3 regions of the Streptococcus sp. FSL R7-0248 genome follow, and region 3 is predicted to be linked to each of the others. Evidence: predicted binding sites of a transcription regulator. Region 3 holds the regulator's gene; each other region holds the start of a gene.
What was found. Region 3 encodes Rex, which represses fermentation and respiration genes when NADH is low (regulators of the CRP and FNR family bind a similar motif). Its sites were predicted from a motif close to TTGTGAANTANTTCACAA; they were not measured.
Positions count from the first base shown of each region.

Region 1: a site for Rex is predicted at 2,001-2,018, ahead of lpdA (dihydrolipoyl dehydrogenase). Genes of this name have one in related genera too.
Region 2: a site for Rex is predicted at 1,908-1,925, ahead of NYE32_RS09675 (class II fructose-bisphosphate aldolase). Genes of this name have one in related genera too.

Region 1 is NZ_CP150201.1:674,201-677,482, reverse strand. Features, by position in the region: gene NYE32_RS03380 (thiamine pyrophosphate-dependent dehydrogenase E1 component subunit alpha) at 1-401, opposite strand, end outside; gene lpdA (dihydrolipoyl dehydrogenase) at 504-1,844, opposite strand; gene NYE32_RS03370 (CsbD family protein) at 2,410-2,613, opposite strand; gene NYE32_RS03365 (GlsB/YeaQ/YmgE family stress response membrane protein) at 2,870-3,109, opposite strand.
Region 2 is NZ_CP150201.1:2,092,789-2,096,070, forward strand. Features, by position in the region: gene NYE32_RS09665 (hypothetical protein) at 1-294, opposite strand, end outside; gene NYE32_RS09670 (hypothetical protein) at 327-683, opposite strand; gene NYE32_RS09675 (class II fructose-bisphosphate aldolase) at 984-1,865, opposite strand; tRNA gene NYE32_RS09680 (tRNA-Leu) at 2,012-2,097, opposite strand; gene NYE32_RS09685 (gamma-glutamylcysteine synthetase) at 2,290-3,282, opposite strand, start outside.
Region 3 is NZ_CP150201.1:1,614,483-1,617,764, reverse strand. Features, by position in the region: gene radC (DNA repair protein RadC) at 1-566, shown strand, start outside; gene NYE32_RS07240 (gamma-glutamyl-gamma-aminobutyrate hydrolase family protein) at 624-1,319, opposite strand; gene NYE32_RS07235 (redox-sensing transcriptional repressor Rex) at 1,312-1,971, opposite strand; gene NYE32_RS07230 (DUF1831 domain-containing protein) at 2,113-2,460, opposite strand; gene NYE32_RS07225 (cysteine desulfurase family protein) at 2,462-3,282, opposite strand, start outside.

The sequences.
Region 1 (3,282 bases), 940 kb from region 3:
CCACCCTTACCTTTACCAAGCCCAGTAGACTTACCAAAGATTTCAGCCATCATTTTTTTAAGGTCTCCACCTTTAGCCACACAGTGTCCATGTCCTCGATGTGTGCTAGTAATGTAGTCTTTATCAGTCAGGTTAGCACATACCCCAGTCGCAATAGCTTCCTCACCTGAGTAAAGGTGAACAAATCCTGGAATTTGACCGATTGAAAAGAAATGTCGTGCATTTTCTTCAAAATTTCGAATATCCCACATAGTCTTATACATGGATTTAGCCTCTTCTTTTGAAACATTTTCCACACCAAGATCATGGGCAGTTTGAACCTTAACTTCTTCCTTGGTTAAGGTTTGTCCCTGATGTTTTTCTTTCATTAGGGCTTGTGGCAATTCTTGATAATGTGTCATATTGTTTCCTCCTTCTATAGAGAGCTTTATAAAAAACAAATATTATTGACAGATATATAGATTGAAAAATGAGAATGGCTGTGCTAAACCTATCCATCGACCTTAGGACCTTAAAATCAGTCTTGCAACTTCCTGAACCAACTCAGAAATTGTTGGATGTGCAAAAATTGTCTTATCAAGCTGATCAAGTGTTCCTTCAGCATCTTTCAAGACAATCAAGGATTGTAGAATATCAGTTGCATGTGGACCAACGATAACGGCACCTAATAGTAGGTGATAGCGTTTTTCGGAGACAATTTTAACAAAACCTTTTGCTGAATTAGACGCAATGGCTCGACCATTATAAACATAAGGAAGTTGACCAACTGATATATCATATCCTTGTTGTACAGCCTCCTCTTCTGACAAGCCAAAGGAAGCAATCTCTGGTGTTGTAAAGAGCGACCGTGGAACACTTGAATTATCAACCGGTTCCTCAGCCTGACGACAAATGGCTCGAACAGCTTTGATTCCCTCGCTACTAGCAACATGAGCTAACATATATCCAGGAATCAAATCCCCAATCGCATAAACACCTGATTGAGATGACTCGTAATAACTATCTACCTTAATAAAGCCTTTTTCGGTCAGCTCCAAGCCCATCATTTGGGCTAACTCAATATTTGGCTTACGCCCTGTTGCTACAAGTAAGTTATCATAAGAGTAGGACTTCCCATCTGCTAAAATTACAGCATTTTCTTTAACCCTATCTATGCTAACTCCCTCCAGAATGGTAATTCCAAGTTGTTCCATCTTTTCTCTAATAATGGAACGTGCTTCATCATCTTCAGTTGCTAAAATTGTTGGTGCAACCTCTATCACTGTCACATCCACACCAAGTGGAGCCATGGCAAAAGCTAACTCAACGGAAATAATACCTCCACCAATGATAAGCAAACGTTGAGGAAGTTCCTTTAAGTTGAAAAAGTTATCTGTTGTCAAGTAGTCAACATCGTTAATACCAGGAATAGGAGGAATAAATGGATGACTCCCCGTCGCCAAAATAACAGACTTACCTGAGACTCTTTCACCATTAACTTGGAAGGTTTTATCAGAAATATAAGCTGCCTCACCTTCAATATAGGTGATCCCTAATTGTTTAAAACTTGATTGAATACCAGACTGTAGTGTTGCTACGACTTGATCTTTGCGAGCAACAAGTTTTTGAAAATCAAGATTATCATTTAAAACTGTCACTCCATACTGAGAGGCTTCTTTAGCAGCTAATAGCCAATGGGCATGTTCAAGATAGGCTTTGGATGGGATACAGCCAACGTTCAAACAGGTGCCACCTATGGAGTTTTTCTCAATGACAGTTACCTTTTTACCTAAACGGGCAGCTTCTTCAGCAGCAACATAACCACCAGGACCTGCCCCTATAATGAGAATATCACATTGACTCAAAACAATACTCCTTTCTAGAATGGAAGTCGGCTGTTAGCCGAACCACTTCAAGTAGGACAAAAACTCGGAGATGTTTTTGAAAGCGTTTTCTATACTTTGATTATAAAACTAATACTTATGAAAATCAAGTAATTCACTGAAAATGTGATGTTTAGGTAGTGAAAATATTCACAAGTAATGCAAGCGTTTACCATTCCCTATTCGGGATGACGTCAGCACTTATACTTTGCTGATTTTTATAGACACTAGATAAATACAAATCTCCCCGATCATTAAATAATTCTTCAAAATGTTATAAAAAACACTCTAGCGTCTATAGCTTGGATAAAACTATAGAAATTAGAGTGCTTTTACTATTAGAAAGAATATGTATATGGAGTTAAAAAGGAATTTGAATTAATCTAAAGAAAGTTGATTTTTCAACTGAATAATATTATAAGAATATCGATTTGTAGTTATTTGAAAGTAATCTTATAAGTGAGTAATTAGGAGTAGAATATGACAACTCTATTTTTTGTAGAGTAGCTTTTGTAGCTTTTATGTGAAAAATCAATTGACTATTTAATTATTTATCGTCCTTTTTAATCATATTTTTCACACCTTCGATAGCTCCTTCAACAGCATCTTTGGCATCTTCGGCAACTTCTTTCACTTTTGAGACTGCTTTTTCCGCAGCACCTTCTTTTTCTGTTTTTTTATCACCAGTTAATTTTCCGACACCTTCTTTAAATGCGCCTTTAGCTTGGTTGAGTTTTTCTTCTACTGACATAATATTATCCTCCTTTGGACATAAAGATTTTTAAATATGAACGCTCTTAAACAATACATTCAAATTTTTGAGTATAAAAAGATAAGTTAAATTATAGCTTTTGTGTTGAAGTCGAGTCATAAACAGCTTGAACACCCTCACTAACGTTATCTTTATTTGCTGATAAACCATTAGCTAGTCCATGTTTACCACTTTTTTAATTTATCGGCACTAAGTTTGCTAGTTGATTGGAGTCTTCCTGTCGAAATATTGAAAATTATTCTTTTTTCCCTAAGAAAAATGATACTACTGCAACAACAATAACTGCCCCTAAAATTGACGGAACTAAGGCCATTCCAGCTAGTCTAGGTCCCCAAGAACCGAAGAGTGACTGTCCAACAGATGAACCAATTAAACCTGCAAAGATATTGGCAATTATTCCCATGGAACCTCCCTTTTTAGTGATTCCACCAGCAATAAAACCTATAAAGCCTCCGACAATAATAGCCCAAAGCATAATGTCTCCCCCTTTCTAAATTGAGGAAAGTTAGATTGTTTGGAAAATCAAACCATCTAAAGAGTTACATTTTAGCTAAAACATTTTTTATATTAATCTTAACAATCATAAGATTAATGTTAGTATATACCTGTTAATAACAGTATAAGTTAATCAAATTGATAAGTCAATGA
Region 2 (3,282 bases), 480 kb from region 3:
AATCACAAAAAAGATAAGGAAAAACACCCCTAATAATAATAACTGCCCACGGCGTTTCTTACTTAGGTCCCAGGAGAAACCAAATCCCATCAAAAAAGGACCAACACTATAACTTAGCATAAACCATAAATCTACACGTGCTATATGCCAAAAAGAAGAAATAAAGGCCACCAAACCTATTAAGGATAATATCCAAGAAAACTCCCAACGATCTGATTTAGCAAAAGCCAAGCCTATTAAGAAGCAGCCCAAGGCAGGCATGATAATAAATGATAGGGTCATAAAATAAAACATGCCATTATTATAGCATGTTTTACAGTTTCATGTTAGTGGCGGTTAATGACACCATAAGCAATAGTGAATGCAATAGCAGCAATACCTACAACGATTGCCATGACAGCCCAGAAAATAGTCATCGCACGGCGTCCCTTGCGATTGTTAAAAGGAAGTCCCCAACCAATCATGATGACACCTAGCAATCCAAGCCAGATTTTATAAGTGATAACAATCGCCGCATCAAAATAGGCAAAAACAACCAAACCTAAACCTAACAAAGAAATCAAATAAGACCACTTACCCTTCAAAAATGAAGGCAAGGCCCAACCAAATAATACTAAACCTAGTAGAGCAAGAGCTCCACCACCAAAAAATACAGGTACAATATAATTATCAAACATATTCATATTATAGCATATCTTAAAAAGTTAGGAAATAGAATCTATCAACCTAAGTGATATCCAATCTTTAAAATTTGTTTCCTCTCAATCACAGATTGATTCGCAGATACTAACTATTTATTTGGGTACAAAAAACAAAACGCAGAAAGGACCTTGTTTTAATAGCCTAATAGCGCTTTGTTTGCGCTACATCTATAATCAAAACGAACTGAAATTTAGAAATCGGGGGAAAAATGGGGGCAAAACATAAGAAAAAGGCTTGTCCATATTGGACAAACCCTTTCATTTCAAGCTTATATAGTCTAATTAAGCTTTGTTTGCTGAACCGAATACGTCGATACGTTCTTCAACAGCTTCTGTGATAGCTTCGAAACCTGGTTTCAAGAATTTACGTGGGTCGAAGAGTTTCTTCTTGTCGTATTCTGCTTCATTTGCTTCGTATTCAGCAACAAATTTACGTGTTGCGTTAGCAAATGCGATTTGACATTCAGTGTTAACGTTAACTTTAGCAACACCAAGTTTGATAGCTTCTTGGATTTGATCATCAGGAATACCTGATCCACCGTGCAATACGATTGGGAAGTTAGGAACAGCTTCTGTCAATTTTTGCAAGTGGTCAAGGTGAAGTCCGCTCCAGTTTTCTGGGTAAGGACCGTGGATGTTACCGATACCTGCTGCAAGGAAGTCGATACCAGTTGCAACCATAGCTTTAGCATCTTCGATTGGTGCCAATTCACCATCACCGATGATACCATCTTCTTCACCACCGATTGTACCAACTTCAGCTTCAACTGATACACCGTTAGCGTGTGCAAATTCAACAACTTTAGCTGCTTTTTCAAGGTTTTCTTCAACTGGAAGGTGTGAACCGTCAAACATAACTGAAGTGTAACCTACACGGATACATTCCAAAGCGTCATTGTAGTGACCGTGGTCAAGGTGAATAGCAACTGGTACAGTGATACCCATTGATTCAACCAATTCTTCGATAAGGACTTTACACAATTTGTAACCACCCATGTACTTAGCTGCACCCATAGAAGTTTGGATAAGTACTGGAGCTTGTTTAGCTTCTGCTGCACGCAAGATAGCTTGAGTCCACTCAAGGTTGTTTGTGTTAAATCCACCAACTGCGTAACCATTATCACGAGCTGCTTGGACAAATTTTTCTGCTGAAACGATTGCCATTATAAAGGCCTCCTATATTTTTTTGGGTTTGAACCCGTTTACAAGTTTATTCTATCACAATTGAACTCAAAAAACTAGCTTTTCTACAATTTGTAAGCGTTTTGATTTTTTAATACAAAAAAAACCAGTCATGTGACTGGTTACTCTGCGGAAAGAGGGACTTGAACCCTCACGACCTAAAGCGGTCACAGGATCCTTAGTCCTGCGCGTCTGCCAATTCCGCCATTTCCGCTAACAACATTAGTTATTATATCAGGATTGACAACTCGTGTCAATACTTTTTTGAAAGTTTTTTAGTAACTTTCTCTTGTCTCTTTCGAAACAACTATTATATAATACCATTTATTGTTTGCTGACGTCAATACTTTTTCGACTTTTTTTAAATTTTTTAGCAAAAACTATCTATCATATCTCTTGTCAAAGGTTAATCTAAACTCTTATTCAGCCTATCTAATTTCTCTCTAAGGGGAGCTAAGTAAACTTCTTCTCCAAAACCACGCGATTTTAAGCCATCCTCAGCACAAGACAATAACGATTCTGTCAAAGGTAAAATCATTTTGAGGTCTGTAGCAGAAATATCTTTTTTAGAAAATAAACGACGAATTCTAGGGTAATCATAGTCAAACGCTTCAAAAAAAGGTGAGTCATTCAAAATATTTTCTAGATTTACCAAATTGACTAAAAGACCAAGGTGAAAGGCTGCCGGCGCAAAGGTTGATGAGAAAGGTTGGGTACAAACACTGCGAAACTCAATAGTCCCTCGCGTCGTTAAATCTTGGAATTGATAAGAACGGTGAGTCTTAAAATCTTCCTCACTTGGTTCAATAGTGACTACTTCGCCACGAATAGAGTGTGCTTTGATAGATGGCGTACTCAGATAGTCTTTAGCGCGTATTGGTTCAAAATAGTAAGTTTCGTCACCACGCTTAGCAGTAAAAATGGCTGTCTCAGACAAGTAAGAAAAATAGTCATCTTCATTCTTAAATACCTTAGGAAATACTCCTGCATTTTCCTCAAACACACCATGCATGGAATTCTCCCAGAAAACATCACGGGAAAGCGCTAAATCCCAATCGGAACCCCAAAATTCAGAGTTTGCCAATAATACTGCCTTGGGTCCCTCTATTTGGTTAAAAGCATTTAAGACTCTTAAATAGGACGTTTTTGAAATATCTAATTGTACCTGACTCCCACAGATGAAAGAAGCATATTCTGGATAATCATGAAAGAAAGAATCGTTCTTTGCTTTAGATAGCTCGAGAAAATCCATAAGCATTTCATAACGAGGAGATTTAACAGGTCTGTTGTCATTTTTTTCCCAGTTTGGATTCACTCCCCAACCTTGCAACTCATGATTATGATTCTGAAGATAGGGTTGGATTATACTGAGGTAAGTATCCAGACGTTCCTCAACCTC
Region 3 (3,282 bases):
CTGAGTCGGTCCTATCTATGGCTAACCGTATTTTAAAAGGGATGACGAGTTTGGCGGATTTGTCTCGTTTGTCCTTGAATGAGCTTCAGGAGATTCCTGGTATTGGGCGTGTGAAGTCTATTGAGCTCAAGGCTATGGTGGAGTTGGCTAAGCGGATTGAGAAGGCTGAGTTGTCTCGTTCTGAGCAGATTATGTCCAGTCAGCAGGTGGCTCGTCGTATGATGTTGGATATTGGGGACAAGCCTCAGGAGCATCTGGTGGCTATCTATTTGGATACGCAGAACCGTATTATTCAGCAAAAGACGGTCTTTATTGGTGGGGTCCGTCGTTCGATTGCTGAGCCACGTGAGATTTTACATTATGCCTGTCATCTGATGGCAACTTCCTTGATTGTGGTTCACAATCATCCTTCGGGGGAAGCCTATCCTAGTCGTAATGATATTGATTTTACTCAAAAGATTAAGCGGTCCTGTGACGACTTAGGGATTTGTTTGCTTGATCATCTGATTGTTGGAAAATCAACCTATTATTCCTTTCGCGAGGAGAGGGAAGATTTTGATCTTTAGGTTGAACCAATGTGATAAAGACAAGAGAAAAGCAACTGAGTGCAGTCTCAGTTGCTTTTAAAGTTCGTTAACGACGTATTCAAAGAGTTTGAGGTCTTCTTCACGTTTGTCTAGGAGAAGCTCTGGGTGCCACTGTACACCAAGAAAGCGAAGGTCTGGACTATTTGACTCAACAGCTTCGACTGTGTTGTCCTCAGGATCACGCGCAATGACACGAAGGTCAGAGGCCAAGTGTTTGATACTTTGATGGTGGAAGGAGTTGATAGAGGTTCCACGTCCGTAGATTTCTGCTAACTTACTGTTCTCATCAACAATCATCTCATGGTAGAGGTAATCAGAAGGCTTGTCCTGCCAGTGATTTTCAATATCTTGATGGAGGCTACCACCTAGTGCGACGTTCATGAGTTGGGTACCGCGACAGATTGAAAAGATGGGTTTCTTCTGCTTAGTGGCTTCCTCGATGAGTGCCATTTCAAAGATATCCCGTTCGAGAAAGAAGTCATCTTCACTGGCATGGTTCTCTTCGTTGTAGAATTTAGGGTCAACGTTTTGCCCACCGATCAGGATAAGCTTATCAATCATGGAGATGTAGGTCTTGGCTTCCGAAGGATCGGATACTGGTAGTAGGATTGCTAGGCCACCGGCTCTTTGAACTCCTTCTACAAAGCCAGATGGGGCATAGGACCATTTGATGTCTTCATGGGCTGGATTAGGCCTTACATTGGCAGTGATTCCGATAATTGGTTTAGTCATTGTTTCTCCTTGATTTTTCTTCTTCTTTCATGAAATAGAGTAGGGTTTGTAGTTCGCTAGTCAGGTCTACGTATTGGACCACCACGTGGCGTGGAAGATTGAGGTTGACCGGAGAGAAGCAGAGAATGCCTTCAATTCCAGCGTCAACCAAAAGATCAGCCACCTCCTGGGCCTTGACTGACGGCACTGTCAGGATGGCTGTTTTAATATCTTCTTGGGCAACCTTGTCCTTGATTTGGGAAATCCCATAGATAGGAATATTGTCCTCAGTTTGAGTTCCAACCAGTTCGTTATCGTCTGTATCAAAAGCCATGACTAGCTGCATGCGATTACGCTCTTGAAAACGGTAGTGGAGGAGGGCACGCCCGACATTCCCAACACCTACAAGGAGTACCTTGGTAGTCGCATTGTCATTAAGGAGTTCAGCGAAAAATGTCATCAGTTTGTTCACGTCATAACCAAAGCCACGACGACCTAGCTCACCAAAGTAGGAGAAGTCTCGACGAACAGTGGCAGGGTCAATCCCAATAGCTTCAGCAATTTGTTTAGAGCTTGCTTTGTCGATATTTTCACGATGGAATCGCTTGAAAATACGATAGTAGAGAGAGAGACGTTTGGCAGTGGCGTTTGGGATGTTTTTCTCAAATGTCATTGATCGCTTTCCTTTCTTCAATTAGTATGATTCTCTTATATTTTAAGAAAAGTTTGTGAAGATTGCAACAAAATAGTGTAGATGAGGCGATATAAAAAACCTATCACATGGATAGGCTATTTATATGTAGTAAGAAAAAATTTAGACTTCTTCTTGCTCGAAAACGTTACGATCAACCAAACTCTGCATCAAGAAGTAGAATTTTTCTTGCAAGATGTGGTGATCTTCATTTTTAAAGATATTAACGTTACGAAGGCCAGATTTGTCTGTGATAGACAATTTGAAGCCTGTCAAGTCTTTGTTAATAGTGATTTTGAGTGGGAAACCTTCGCCTGAGTTAGGCACTTTTTCGAGAAGGCGGTGCAACTCGTAGTTTCCGATTTTATTTTGCACAAAAGTCGTATCACGTAGAGTGAATTTTTTGACATTAGGACTGATGGTGTAACGGTACTTACAGTCAGTCAAATGAATGCTTTTTTCAAATGCCATGTTAGTCTCCTATGATTTGATTAAGTTTTTCTGCTAGGGCCTGGAGTTCTTCAGCGGTATTTTCCTCTGATAAACTAATGCGAATGGCTGTTTTTAGCTTGTCAGAATCCTTGCCATAGAGGGCCTGGATGACATGACTTGGATCAACAGTTCCAGCAGTACAAGCAGAACCTGTTGAGACAGCAAAGCCTGCTAGGTCTAACAAGGTTAAGAGAGGGCCGTTTTCCTTATCAGGAAAACTGATGTTGATGACGTGAGGTAGGCTAGGTCCTCCACCATTGATTTCATAAGGAATGGTAAGGGAATCTAGAAAGGCCTGACGAATCTTTTCAACATGTTGGTAATTGTCTTGGTAGTGGTCACTAGCATGCTTGTAAGCAGCGGTCATACCTGCAATCCCGACCAGATTTTCAGTACTGGCACGGCGTTTTTCTTCTTGCTCACCACCGTGGAGTAGGTTGTCAAAATGCAAATCGTTATGATAGAGCAAGCCGACACCTTTAGGTCCGTGGAATTTATGGGCACTAATAGAGAGAAAATCGGCTCCAAGTTCCTCTGGGTGAATAGGAAGCTTTCCTGCTACCTGAACGGCATCGACGTGGAAGGTAGCTTGGTGATTGGCAAGCAAGTCACCAATTTCCTTAACAGGAAGCAATTGGCCAGTCTCATTATTGGCATACATAACAGAAACCAGAATGGTATCGTCACGTAAGGCATCAGCGATTTGTTGGGCAGTAATGACTTGATTTTCTGGTTGAATATAGGTTACTTCAAAACCAAAACGCTCTTCCAAGTAGGCCATGGTATGAAGGACAGAGTGGT